Regions from separate parts of the Fictibacillus sp. b24 genome, predicted to be linked through region 3. Evidence: riboswitches for the same ligand, from Rfam matches in the RefSeq annotation. Region 3 holds a riboswitch; each other region holds the start of a gene.
What was found. Region 3 has a riboswitch for S-adenosylmethionine ahead of QUF49_RS00480 (methionine ABC transporter ATP-binding protein). Riboswitches for the same ligand answer to the same signal wherever they lie in the genome.
Positions count from the first base shown of each region.

Region 1: it holds a riboswitch for S-adenosylmethionine, as region 3 does, so the genes downstream of both, QUF49_RS12565 (2,3-diketo-5-methylthiopentyl-1-phosphate enolase) here and QUF49_RS00480 (methionine ABC transporter ATP-binding protein) in region 3, are expected to answer to the same signal.
Region 2: it holds a riboswitch for S-adenosylmethionine, as region 3 does, so the genes downstream of both, QUF49_RS09400 (homocysteine synthase) here and QUF49_RS00480 (methionine ABC transporter ATP-binding protein) in region 3, are expected to answer to the same signal.

Region 1 covers NZ_JAUCES010000005.1:2,424,819-2,428,784, reverse strand. Annotated here, with positions in the region: gene QUF49_RS12575 (pyridoxal phosphate-dependent aminotransferase) at 1-778, shown strand, start outside; gene QUF49_RS12570 (hypothetical protein) at 981-1,154, shown strand; SAM riboswitch class I at 1,177-1,298, shown strand; gene QUF49_RS12565 (2,3-diketo-5-methylthiopentyl-1-phosphate enolase) at 1,376-2,617, shown strand; gene QUF49_RS12560 (2-hydroxy-3-keto-5-methylthiopentenyl-1-phosphate phosphatase) at 2,614-3,285, shown strand; gene QUF49_RS12555 (methylthioribulose 1-phosphate dehydratase) at 3,282-3,947, shown strand; gene QUF49_RS12550 (1,2-dihydroxy-3-keto-5-methylthiopentene dioxygenase) at 3,925-3,966, shown strand, end outside.
Region 2 covers NZ_JAUCES010000005.1:1,811,041-1,815,006, reverse strand. Annotated here, with positions in the region: gene QUF49_RS09415 (phosphoadenylyl-sulfate reductase) at 1-95, opposite strand, end outside; gene QUF49_RS09410 (DUF2292 domain-containing protein) at 191-295, opposite strand; SAM riboswitch class I at 422-526, opposite strand; gene QUF49_RS09405 (sulfite exporter TauE/SafE family protein) at 739-1,635, shown strand; SAM riboswitch class I at 1,678-1,782, shown strand; gene QUF49_RS09400 (homocysteine synthase) at 1,903-3,222, shown strand; gene QUF49_RS09395 (hypothetical protein) at 3,320-3,496, opposite strand; gene QUF49_RS09390 (GntR family transcriptional regulator) at 3,689-3,966, shown strand, end outside.
Region 3 covers NZ_JAUCES010000005.1:71,387-75,352, forward strand. Annotated here, with positions in the region: gene QUF49_RS00470 (hypothetical protein) at 1-10, opposite strand, end outside; gene QUF49_RS00475 (methionine ABC transporter permease) at 98-760, opposite strand; gene QUF49_RS00480 (methionine ABC transporter ATP-binding protein) at 753-1,766, opposite strand; SAM riboswitch class I at 1,835-1,942, opposite strand; gene QUF49_RS00485 (hypothetical protein) at 2,025-2,183, opposite strand; gene QUF49_RS00490 (hypothetical protein) at 2,262-2,399, opposite strand; tRNA gene QUF49_RS00495 (tRNA-Ser) at 2,618-2,710, opposite strand; gene serS (serine--tRNA ligase) at 2,812-3,966, opposite strand, start outside.

The sequences.
Region 1 (3,966 bases), 2.4 Mb from region 3:
GGACTATTGGTCAGGTGTAGCGATGGCAGGAGCGAAAATGGAGACGATGCCGCTTCGGCAAGAAAACGATTTTTTGCCGCGTTATGATGAACTTTCACATTCGGTGCTTGATGCAGCAAAACTTATGTTTTTAAACTATCCGAATAACCCGACAGCTGGAGTAGCCAGTGAAGCATTTTTTGAAGAGACCATCGAGCTTGCTAAAAAGCATGATATTTTAGTTTGTCATGACTTCGCGTATGGTGCGATCGGATTTGATGGGGAAAAACCTATTAGCTTTTTACAAGCTGAAGGAGCAAAGGACGTAGGAATTGAAATTTATACGCTTTCTAAAACGTACAACATGGCAGGATGGCGCGTTGGGTTTGCTGTCGGCAACGCATCTGTTATCGAATCTATTAATCTGCTGCAAGATCATTTTTATGTGAGCTTGTTTGGAGCGGTGCAGTATGCAGCAGCAGAAGCACTGAACGGTTCACAGGAATGTGTGGATGAATTGGTCGAGACTTATGAAAGACGACGTGATGCGTTCATCGGGCGTTTGAATGAAAACGGATGGAACGTGGAAGCTCCAAAAGGATCCTTCTTCTGCTGGCTTCCTGTACCAGAAGGATACACATCTGAAACATTCGCAGACTATTTGCTGGAGAAAGCCCACGTTGTAGTTGCACCAGGAATTGGGTTCGGAAGTGAAGGCGACAACTATGTCCGCGCTGGCCTTTTGACATCTGAAGAACGATTGATTGAAGCTGCTGACAGAATTACTAGGCTGTTTTAGAAGGCTATTTTAAAAGTTCCTTCATGGACAGTTGATTGAAGTGGAAGATGCGAGACTCCTGCGGGACGAGCGGGCAGTACGAAAAGTGGAAGTGGCTCGTTCAGCCCCGACAAGCAAAAGGTGAATGGGCTAGGAAGGCGCTCTTTGCCTTCTGGACCATTTAGCTTTTGACCTCGAGGGGCTAGCCACTGCAACTAGACAAGTGAGACACTTAAAAGTGAAACGTAACGAATGTGGCTCACCGCCTGCCCCGCGGAAAGGGAGCACCTGGAACGGAAATCAACCACTCTCAAGAGCAACAAAGTATATCTTAAAAGCAACTTCTAGAAAAAAATTGGTTGACAGATTCTTCATGCCCTGTCATAATCACAATTAAAATTATATTCTAACAATTTGCACTCTTATTAAGAGCAGGTGGAGGGACTAGCCCGATGAAACCCGGCAACCATTCAGCTTTTTTATTTAGCTGAAAACGGTGCTAATTCTTGCAGCCTTACGAAATCAGGCTGAGAGATAAGAGGAAGCGGAACTGTCACTATTATGACGCCCCTTCCTCGTGAAGGGGCTTTTTGCGCGTTTGAAAGGAGTTAAACCAACATGAGTAAAATTACAGCGACGTACTTAGTACATGACAAAAAAGAAAACTTAGAGAAAAAAGCAGAAGGAATTGCACTCGGTCTGACCGTCGGTTCCTGGACAGATCTTCCTCAGCTCGAGCAGGATCAACTTTTAAAACATAAAGGAATCGTTGAAGAAGTGATTGAACTTCCTGGAGATGTAGCTGCTGATCAGTATCTAGGCAGCAAAAGAACTAGAGGTTTGCTAAAGATTTCATATCCTTCAGCCAACTTTTCTAACGATCTCCCGGCCATCCTTACTACAGTTTTCGGAAAGCTTTCTTTAGATGGAGAGATCAAGCTGATAGATTTAGAATTTGATAAACAGTTAGAACAAAGTTTTCCAGGTCCAAAATACGGTATTTCCGGAATACGAGATATTCTTGGTGTTCAAGATCGCCCTCTTGTAATGAGCATCTTTAAAGGAGTTCTTGGTAAAGACCTTTCATTCTTTAAACAGCAGCTTTATGAACAGGCATTAGGCGGCGTGGACCTTGTAAAAGATGACGAAATTTTGTTTGACAATCCGCTTACTCCTTTTGAAGAACGAATTAAGACGGCAAAAGAAGTGTTGGATTCCGTTCAGAATCGTACAGGTGAAAAGACACTTTATGCGGTGAACCTGACAGGCAGAACAAGTGAGCTTCGTGATAAAGCAAGACGCGCAGCAGAATTAGGTGCGAATGCATTATTGTTCAACGTTCTGTCCTATGGGCCAGATGTGCTGCAAGAATTGGCAGAGGACAAAGAGATTCCGCTGCCAATCATGGCGCATCCGGCATTATCGGGAGCGATTGGCTCATCTTCCCTTTACGGAATCGGGTATTCAGTTTTGCTAGGAAAACTGCTTCGCTATGCTGGAGCTGACCTTGTGTTGTTCCCGTCTCCATATGGAAGTGTGGCGCTCGATCGCAATGAAACATTAAGCATAGCTGATTCATTAACGACAGACGTTATTTCACTGAAAAAGTCATTCCCGGTACCGTCAGCAGGTATCCACCCAGGTTTAACTCCCGTTTTATATAACGATTTTGGCGTAGATAGCGTCATTAATGCAGGTGGCGGAATTCATGGGCATCCTGATGGAGCAGCAGGCGGTGCAAGAGCGTTCCGTCAGGCTGTAGATGCGGTTGTGAAAGGTGAAGACTTTGAACAATACGCAGAGAAACACGCTGAACTTCAAAAAGCCCTTGAGCTATGGGGAGGGGTGCCGGTTAAATGACGAGAAATGGATCTGTAATCTTTTGCGATTTTGACGGCACAGTTACCGAAAAGGATAACATTGTCGCGATCATGGAGGAGTTTTCGCCTGATGGCTGGCAACCAATCGTGAAAGATATATTGAATGAAACCATCTCCATCCGTGAAGGGGTTGGAAGGATGTTTTCAAGAATATCTTCAGATAAAAAGCAAGAAATTATCGAATTCGTATTAACCCGTTCTAAGATTAGAGACGGCTTTCAGGAGTTTATTGATTTTACCAAAGCTGAAAAAATACCGCTTTATATCGTAAGCGGGGGAATTGATTTTTTTGTCAATCCTGTCCTGGAAAACAAAATTATGCCTGAGCACATTATCTGCAATGCTAGTGACTTTTCAGGTGACACGATAAAAATTCTATGGCCGAACGCATGTGATGATTTGTGTACGAACGATTGCGGCTGCTGCAAGCCCTCTGTCATTCGTCGATTGGATCATCAGTACAGAGATGCAGAAAAAATTGTAATCGGCGATTCAATCACCGATTTGCAAGCTTCCAAATTAGCTGACTTCGTTTTTGCAAGAGACTACCTGATTGAAAAATGTGAGGAAAACCAAATTTCTTACACACCTTTTGAAACGTTTCATGACATTATTCATGCATTAGAGAAAAGAGGTGTACGAAGTTGAGTAAACAACAGCGCTGGAATGAGCTTGCTGATGTAAAAGATGAACTCGCTGCACGAGATTGGTTTCCAGGCACAAGCGGGAATGTTTCTATAAAAGTCAGTGAATCACCGCTTGCCTTTTATGTATCAGCAAGCGGAAAGGATAAAACGAAACGTACTTCTGAAGACTTTCTTCTAGTTGATGAGTATGGCAGACCAGTTGAAGAAACTCAACTTAAAGCTTCAGCAGAAACAGGCATTCATTGTGAAGTCTATCGCTTAACAGATGCTGGCTGCTGTTTGCACGTTCATACGGTTGAGAACAACTTGATCTCAGAGTTGTATGGAGATCAAGGGGAAATTACTTTCCAAGGTCAGGAGCTGATTAAAGCATTCGGAATTTGGGAAGAAGACGGCAGAATAACTGTTCCTATCGTGGAAAATTATGCAGATTTAATAAAGCTTTCTGAAGCCGTTGGTGCAGTAATAAAGCCTGACACGAAAGCAGTACTTATTCGAAATCACGGTATCACTGTATGGGGCAGAAACGCATTTGAAGCGAAGAAGCACCTAGAAGCTTTTGAGTTTTTATTTTCTTACCACTTAAAATTGCAAACTCTATCTTTTTTTAATAAAAATAACTCATTTGGAGGCGTTAAAAATGGCACAACTACGATTTCATGATAACAACGAAAGAATTGAA
Region 2 (3,966 bases), 1.7 Mb from region 3:
TCATAAGCCCACTTCAAAACATTTAGTGCGCCTTTTGTAGAGTTTTCACTATCAAAATCTTGAGTTTTGTCCTCCCATGTCTCGTATGTTAGCAATGCCTTACCTCCTTTTTGCCATCAAAAAAGCGGCTTTAACGTTTTTAGGGCTGTGCCCATTCGTTAAAACCGCCTCTAGTTTTCTAGTCAGCGCATTATTTAATTCTTACCTTCTCGTTTTTTTCAAGCTGAATTACTTTTCCATCTTGCACGATCAAAGTAATGGATCCAAATTTGATATTGCTCAGCATTTTTTGCAGCTGAGGAAGAAAATCGTTTGCACTATTTTCGTTCGCCACTCCACTGCCTCCCTTTTTAAATCAAATATCTCTTACAAAAACAAAAAAACCTTCCCATTTCGGAAAGATAGTGGAGGTAAACGTATTACCTTATCTTCCAAAATGTAAAAACATTCTGCTGGAGTTAGCACCTTACGATCGCAGGTTGCCGGGTTTCATCGGGCCAGATCCCTTCACCACTCTTGATAAGAGTTTAATTTTTAAAAATCATATCACATCTGAAGGGGATATCAAGACCTATTTTTTAATTTTTCTTTTTTTACAAAATATTTAAACAAACAGTTGACATTTTGTCTTTTTGGAACATATAGTAATAACTAAAATTTCATCCGCATCGCTGATCGGAAAACCGAAGGCTCTTAACATCACTTGTTAAGGGCCTTTTTATTTTGAGGAGGAAAAGTATGAAAAAGTTAATCGTATTAGCTTTAATCGGACTTGCTGCACAGTTGATTGATGGTTCACTTGGAATGGCATATGGAGTAACTTCAACATCTTTGTTATTAGTAGCAGGGATTGCCCCTGCGGCTGCCTCGGCATCTGTCCATCTAGCAGAAGTCGTTACAACGGCAGCATCAGGAATTTCTCACATTAAGTTTGGAAATGTTGATCGCCAGGTTGTACTTCGTTTAATCCTGCCTGGTTCTATCGGTGCTTTTATAGGAGCATGTTTTTTAAGCAGCCTTCCTGGAGATGTAGTAAAGCCCTATATTTCAATCTTTCTTATTTTGCTGGGTGTCTATATTCTGTATCGTTTTCTTTTTAAGCTTGGTGAAAAACGAGCAGCCGCGAGTAAGCCTTTTACAAAAAAACAACTTCTGCCGCTTGGTTTGTTAGCAGGATTTTTAGATGCTACAGGCGGTGGCGGATGGGGTCCTGTCACAACTCCAGTCCTTATGGCAAAGCAGGATATGAAAACAAGAAAAGTGATTGGTTCTGTCGATACGAGTGAGTTCGCTGTAGCAGTGTCTGCTTCCATCGGTTTCTTTATTTCGCTAGGCTGGGAACAAGTCGAATGGCTTTGGGTAGGAGCCCTAATGGCTGGCGGAGTAATTGCAGCTCCAATTGCAGCTTGGCTTGTCCGCTTGATCCCTTCACATATCTTAGGCGTTCTAGTGGGAGGATTAATCATCATCACCAATATTCGAACACTCCTTCTTACAGTTGGACTGTCTTCCGATACTATGTTCTCAATCTACTTTGTTCTTGCTGCCTTTTGGGCTGTTGGGATTATCTATGCTGTAAAAAGCAATCCTGAAAATAAAAATCCGAAATTTTTAAAAAATTCTGTTGACTATTGATTATGAGCTATGTATTATAAATCTTAATTCAATATTCAAATCTTCTTATCCAGAGAGGCGGAGGGACTGACCCTATGAAGCCCGGCAACCAGCGTACACGCATGGTGCTAATTTCAGCAGAACAATTAACGTTCTGAAAGATGAGACTTCGATCGTGTGAAATCATCGGGACCTCTTCTTTTGGAAGAGGTCTTTTTTGTTGGATAAGTTGAAACTGAATTTAAATTGAATGCTAAAAAATTTAAAATGCTGAGGAGAGATTTGAAAATGAGCGACCAAACTAAAAGCGAAGCAAGACAGTATGGATTTGAAACCATTTCACTGCATGAAGGACAAAAAGTAGATCCAACGACAGGTGCTCGAGCCGTTCCGATCTATCAAACCACATCCTATCAGTTCAACTCTACAGAACATGCGGCTAACTTATTTGCATTAAAAGAGTTCGGGAACATCTACACGCGTTTGATGAATCCGACGCAAGATGCATTTGAGCAAACAATCGCTAAACTTGAAGGTGGTGTTGGTGCACTTGCCCTTGCGTCTGGTCAGGCTGCCATCACAAATGCCATCTTCAATATCGCAGGTTCCGGTGATGAGATTGTTGCATCCACTTCCCTTTATGGCGGGACGTATAATCTTTTCTCTGTAACGCTTCCAAAACTCGGTATCCAAACAAATTTTGCTGAGATCGATAATCTTCAATCGCTTAAAGATGCGATTACGGAAAAAACAAAAGCAGTCTACATTGAGACGATCGGAAATCCCAAAATTGATGTAGCCGATATTCAAGCAATTGCTGACATTGCACATGATGCGGGAGTTCCACTTATTGTAGATAACACACTGGCTACTCCTTACCTATGCCGTCCGATCGAACATGGAGCAGATATCGTTGTTCACTCCGCAACGAAATTTATTGGCGGTCACGGAACATCAGTCGGTGGTGTAATCATAGACTCTGGAAAATTTGACTGGAGCAACGGTAAGTTTCCAGGTCTGACAGAGCCAGATCCAAGCTATAAAGGAATCGTGTACACGGAAGCATTCGGTCCGCTTGCGTATATTTTAAAAGCTCGCGTGCAGCTGCTGCGTGACTTAGGATCTTCCATAGCACCGTTCAACTCGTTCTTATTCATCCAAGGGCTAGAAACGCTAGCTCTTCGTATTGAAAGACACGTAGAAAATACATTAAAAGTAGCAAAGTTCTTAGAAAACCATCCATCCGTTGACTGGGTCAATTATGCGGGCTTACCGAGCAGTCCTTATTATGAACTCGCTCAAAAATACTTGCCAAAAGGAGCGGGTGCAATTCTTACGTTTGGTGTTAAAGGCGGTGTTGAGGAAGGTAAAAAATTAATTGAAAATGTCAGCATCTTCTCTCACCTTGCAAATGTTGGAGATTCTAAATCGCTGATTATCCATCCTGCGAGTACAACACACCAGCAATTATCAGAAGAAGAACAAAGAAAATCAGGTGTTTCACCCGAGTTAATTCGTCTTTCAATCGGTATAGAGACAGTGGATGACCTTATCTATGATCTTGATCACGCACTGAAAGCGATCGCTCTTTCCCCGAGTGGATTGTAATGTTAGAACAGCTCAGAGCATCTTTGCTCTGAGCTGTTTTAATTAAGAATAGTAGGTATACTTCTTTAACTATTATTATAAAACTACTTTTTACCATTCATCGGTCAACGGATTTTACGGTACGTGTTCTCCTATCTATTACACGTTCGCCGATAAAAGTGCTGTGACCACCTGTGAAGTAGTCGATTCCACCTGTACATTCTCCGTGACCACCTGTAAAGTAATCATTTTCACCGGTAGATCCAGCGTGACCACCTGAAACTCTAAAATCCATACCACCGAGAATCCTTCCTTTACAACCGTAGTACTTCTTTTCCCACGTTTACAATCATCATCTTCACCTAAAGCGAACTAGCATCCACATTTTGATTCATAACACTTAAAAATAAAGCGCTTGCATTTTCATAAGCATGTACTATAATACTTGTATACAAGTATACTCGTTCTATTAAAGGAGGTTATTTTATTGAACGAATCAAAGGATTCTCTTTATCCTGCAAAATGGTTATCTAAAGCCTCAACTGGTGAGCGTGTAACATGCGAGCTAAGAATGCGAATCATTTCCGGGCTGATTGAAAGCGGTACCATACTCTCTGAAAATAAATTAGCTGCTGAATATAATGTAAGCCGCTCACCTATTCGTGAAGCGTTAAAGGTTCTTGCAAGCGAAAATCTTATTCGATTAGAACGCATGGGTGCAGTTGTCACTGGAATAACAGAAAAAGAAGTTGAAGAAATATACGA
Region 3 (3,966 bases):
AGTCTCGCATCTTCCACTTCAACCAACTTATCGATGGTGTATCGTTAAAACCGATTAAAGATAAGCCTTTATCGCCTCTTACCTTTAGTGAAAAAAATTATCTCTTATTCACAGCCTTCGCTGCGCCGTCTCCGATGACTTGCATGAGCTGGACGATGACGATTAGTAAAACGACAGTTGTGAGCATGATCGTGTTGTCGTAGCGATAGTAACCAAAGCGGATTGCGAAGTCTCCGATCCCTCCGCCGCCGACGATACCGGCCATGGCTGAATAGCCAAGTAAGCTGATTGCGGTGACCGTTATCGCCTGAACAATTCCTGGCTTCGCTTCTGGAAGGAGAACTTCCCGAATGATCATCCATGGCGTTGCACCCACTGCAACTGCCGCTTCGATCACTCCTTTATCGATTTCTCGTAAAGAAGTTTCTACGAGCCTTGCAAAGAACGGAATGGCTGCAACTGATAAAGAGACAGATGCTGCTGTTGGTCCAATCGTTGTTCCGGTGATTAATTGTGTTAATGGTAATAAAGCAACTAATAAAATAATGAATGGTACAGAGCGGATCAAGTTCACAAGTATACCCGCTATCTGCTTGATCCACACGTTCTCAAACAACAAACCTTTGTCAGTAACAAACAGGATAATTCCAAGGGGTAATCCCACAATTAATGAAACACCTAGTGATATGGCGACCATATACAACGTTTCAAAAAATGCCTTATTTAAATCTGGCAGAATGTTAAATATTGAATCAAGCAACGTTCTTCACCACCTCAAGATTTTCTATACGGCTTTCAATATACGTAATCGCTCGTTTTACCTCTGTCTCATCACCAATTAGTTCCATAATAAAGATTCCGAGCGGCGTTTCCTGGATATATTCAATCTTTCCGTGAAGGATATTTCCTTTTACTTTAAAGTTTTGGAAAAGCTCAGAAACAACGGCTTCTTCTGCGATCGCTCCCTTAAATTGAATCTTTATCACGGTACCTTTTCTATTCTTCAGTAATGGTTCTGGCAAATCCATCTGTATAACGGAACTGATAAATGTTTTCGTTAATTCTTTTTCGGGATTTGCAAAAATGTTATAAACATCACCTGACTCAATGATCTCCCCATCCTGCATGACAGCCATACGGTGGCAAATCTCCTTTACGACTTCCATCTCATGTGTGATGAGTACAATCGTAATTCCTAACTTTTTATTAATTGATTTTAAAAGTGAAAGGATGGACTTTGTAGTATTCGGATCAAGAGCAGATGTAGCTTCATCACAAAGTAATACCTTCGGGTCATTGGCGAGAGCTCTCGCGATACCGACTCGCTGCTTCTGCCCGCCACTCAACTGAGAAGGATATTGATCTTTTTGATTTTCTAATCCGACCATCTTCAACAGCTCTTGTGTTTTGCGATTGATCTCATCTTTTGTTTTTCCTGCCGCTTTTAAAGCAAACGCGATATTTTCAAAAACGGTTTTTGCGCTGATCAGATAAAAGTGCTGAAAGATCATGCCGATCTTAAGCCGCTCTTCCCGAAGCTCCTTTTTCCCTAACGCGGTTATCGATACTCCGTCGATGAGTATGTCCCCTGATGTTGGTTTTTCCAATAAATTCAGGCAGCGAAGAAGTGAACTTTTTCCGGCACCGCTGTAACCGACAATCCCAAAGATCTCCCCTTTGTCTATTGATAGCGATACATTCTTCACGCCAACGATTTCTTTTCCTTTTGCTTTATATATTTTGGTTACCTCTCTAACCTCGATCATCTGTCTTCCCCCTCAACATATAAAAAAGCCCTCTTCATTCTATGGAAGAGGGCGAATAAGCAATCATCGACTTATCTTCCAGAATGAACCTATCATTCTGCAGGAAGTGGCACCGTTCCATCATGGAGGTTGCCGGACGTCATAGGGCCTGATCCCTCGGTCTCTCTTAATAAGCATTTCATATTGAATTAAGTATAGTTGTCATCATACTCCCTGTCTAAAAGTTCTGTCAATACTAAATTTTATCACTTTAAAGTGTTAGCGCTTACATTGCAGTTGTGTAAAGGAAGCTTTTTTAATGGCTGTTTTCGTATTCATTGATGTTTTTGAAAGTGGTTGATCTATGTTCCAGGTGCTTCGCTTTCCGCAGGGCAGGCGGTGAGCCACATTCGTACGTTTCACTCTTAAGTGTCTCACCTGTCTAGTTGCAGTGGCAAGCCACTCGAGGTCAAAAGCTAAATGGTCTACAAGGTAAAGTGCGCCTTGCTAGCCCCTTCACCTTTTGCTTGTCGGGGCTGAACGAGCCACTTCCACTTTTCGGACTGCCCGCCTGTCCCGCAGGACAAGGAAGGCTACGGCAGCGACACATCGCACGAAGAAAATTTGAAGTTCAATTTTCGAGGAGTCTCTCACCTTCCACTTCAACCAACTTGTCATAGAAGCGAATGAAAAAAGATTGAAAAGCATCAATTCTTTATTTAACAGCCATTTAAACTAAAATCAAATCTGATAAAAACTTATTGAGTCAAAAATTATAGAATTGAGTCTTGCTGCAAAAGTCGACACTCCTTCATCAAAAAACACAACAAAAAAACCACCTGATGTAAGATCAAGTGGTTTGAATATGTATATGGAGGAGGTAGAGGGATTCGAACCCCCGCGGGTCGTTAAACCCCTGTCGGTTTTCAAGACCGATCCCTTCAGCCGGACTTGGGTATACCTCCGTGTGACTGACAAGAACTATATTAACATGAGGACGAATATAGTGTCAACGCTTTTCGAGAAAAAAATTCAAAAAAAGAGAGGGGATTTCCCTCTCTTCATTTTACTTAATTACTTCCTTATTACCCATGTAAGGACGAAGCACTTCTGGAATCACAACCGTGCCGTCTTCTTGCTGGTAGTTTTCCAAGATTGCAGCGACTGTGCGTCCGATTGCTAACCCAGATCCGTTAAGTGTGTGAACGAATTCCGGCTTCCCTTTTGCATCTCTGCGGAAACGAATTTGAGCACGGCGCGCTTGGAAATCTTCAAAGTTAGAACAAGAAGAAATCTCGCGGTACTCGCTGTAGCTCGGCAGGTATACTTCGATATCGTATTTTTTAGCAGCTGTGAATCCTAGGTCAGCTGTACACATGCTGAGTACACGGTACGGCAGGTTAAGAAGCTGCAGTACTTTTTCAGCGTGTCCTGTAAGCTTTTCAAGCTCGTCATAAGAATCTTCTGGTTTAACGAAGCGAACAAGCTCTACTTTATTGAACTGATGCTGACGAATTAAACCGCGCGTGTCGCGTCCTGCAGAACCTGCTTCAGAACGGAAACATGCGCTGTACGCTGCATATGTGATCGGCAGTTCTTCAGCTGTTAAAATCTCTTCACGGTGCATGTTCGTTACAGGAACTTCAGAAGTTGGAATTAAGAAATAGTCTTCTTCGCGAATTTTAAACGCGTCTTCTTCAAACTTTGGCAGCTGTCCTGTACCTGTCATGCTTTGACGATTTACCATGTACGGAGGAAGAACCTCTGTATAACCGTGTTCGTCTTCGTGAAGGTCCATCATAAAGTTAATTAAGGCACGCTCTAATCGTGCTCCAAGACCTTTGTAGAAAGCGAAGCGGCTGCCAGTCACTTTCGCTCCGCGTTCAAAATCAACGATGTTTAAATCCGTTGCGATATCCCAGTGTGCTTTTGCTTCAAATGCAAACTCAGGTACTTCACCCCAGTGACGAACTGGAACGTTATCATCCTCTGTCTCACCAACAGGAACACTTTCATGCGGCAGGTTAGGAAGCGTCAGCATGATACCGTGAAGGTCTTCTTCTACTTGACGCAGTTCATCGTCCATCGTTTTAATCTTGTCGCCTACTTCACGCATCTCTGTAATTAGGTGATCAGCGTCCTTTTTCTCACGCTTAAATTCCGCTACCTGCTTAGAAACTTCATTACGTTTAGATTTTAGAGCTTCCGTTTCACCGATCAA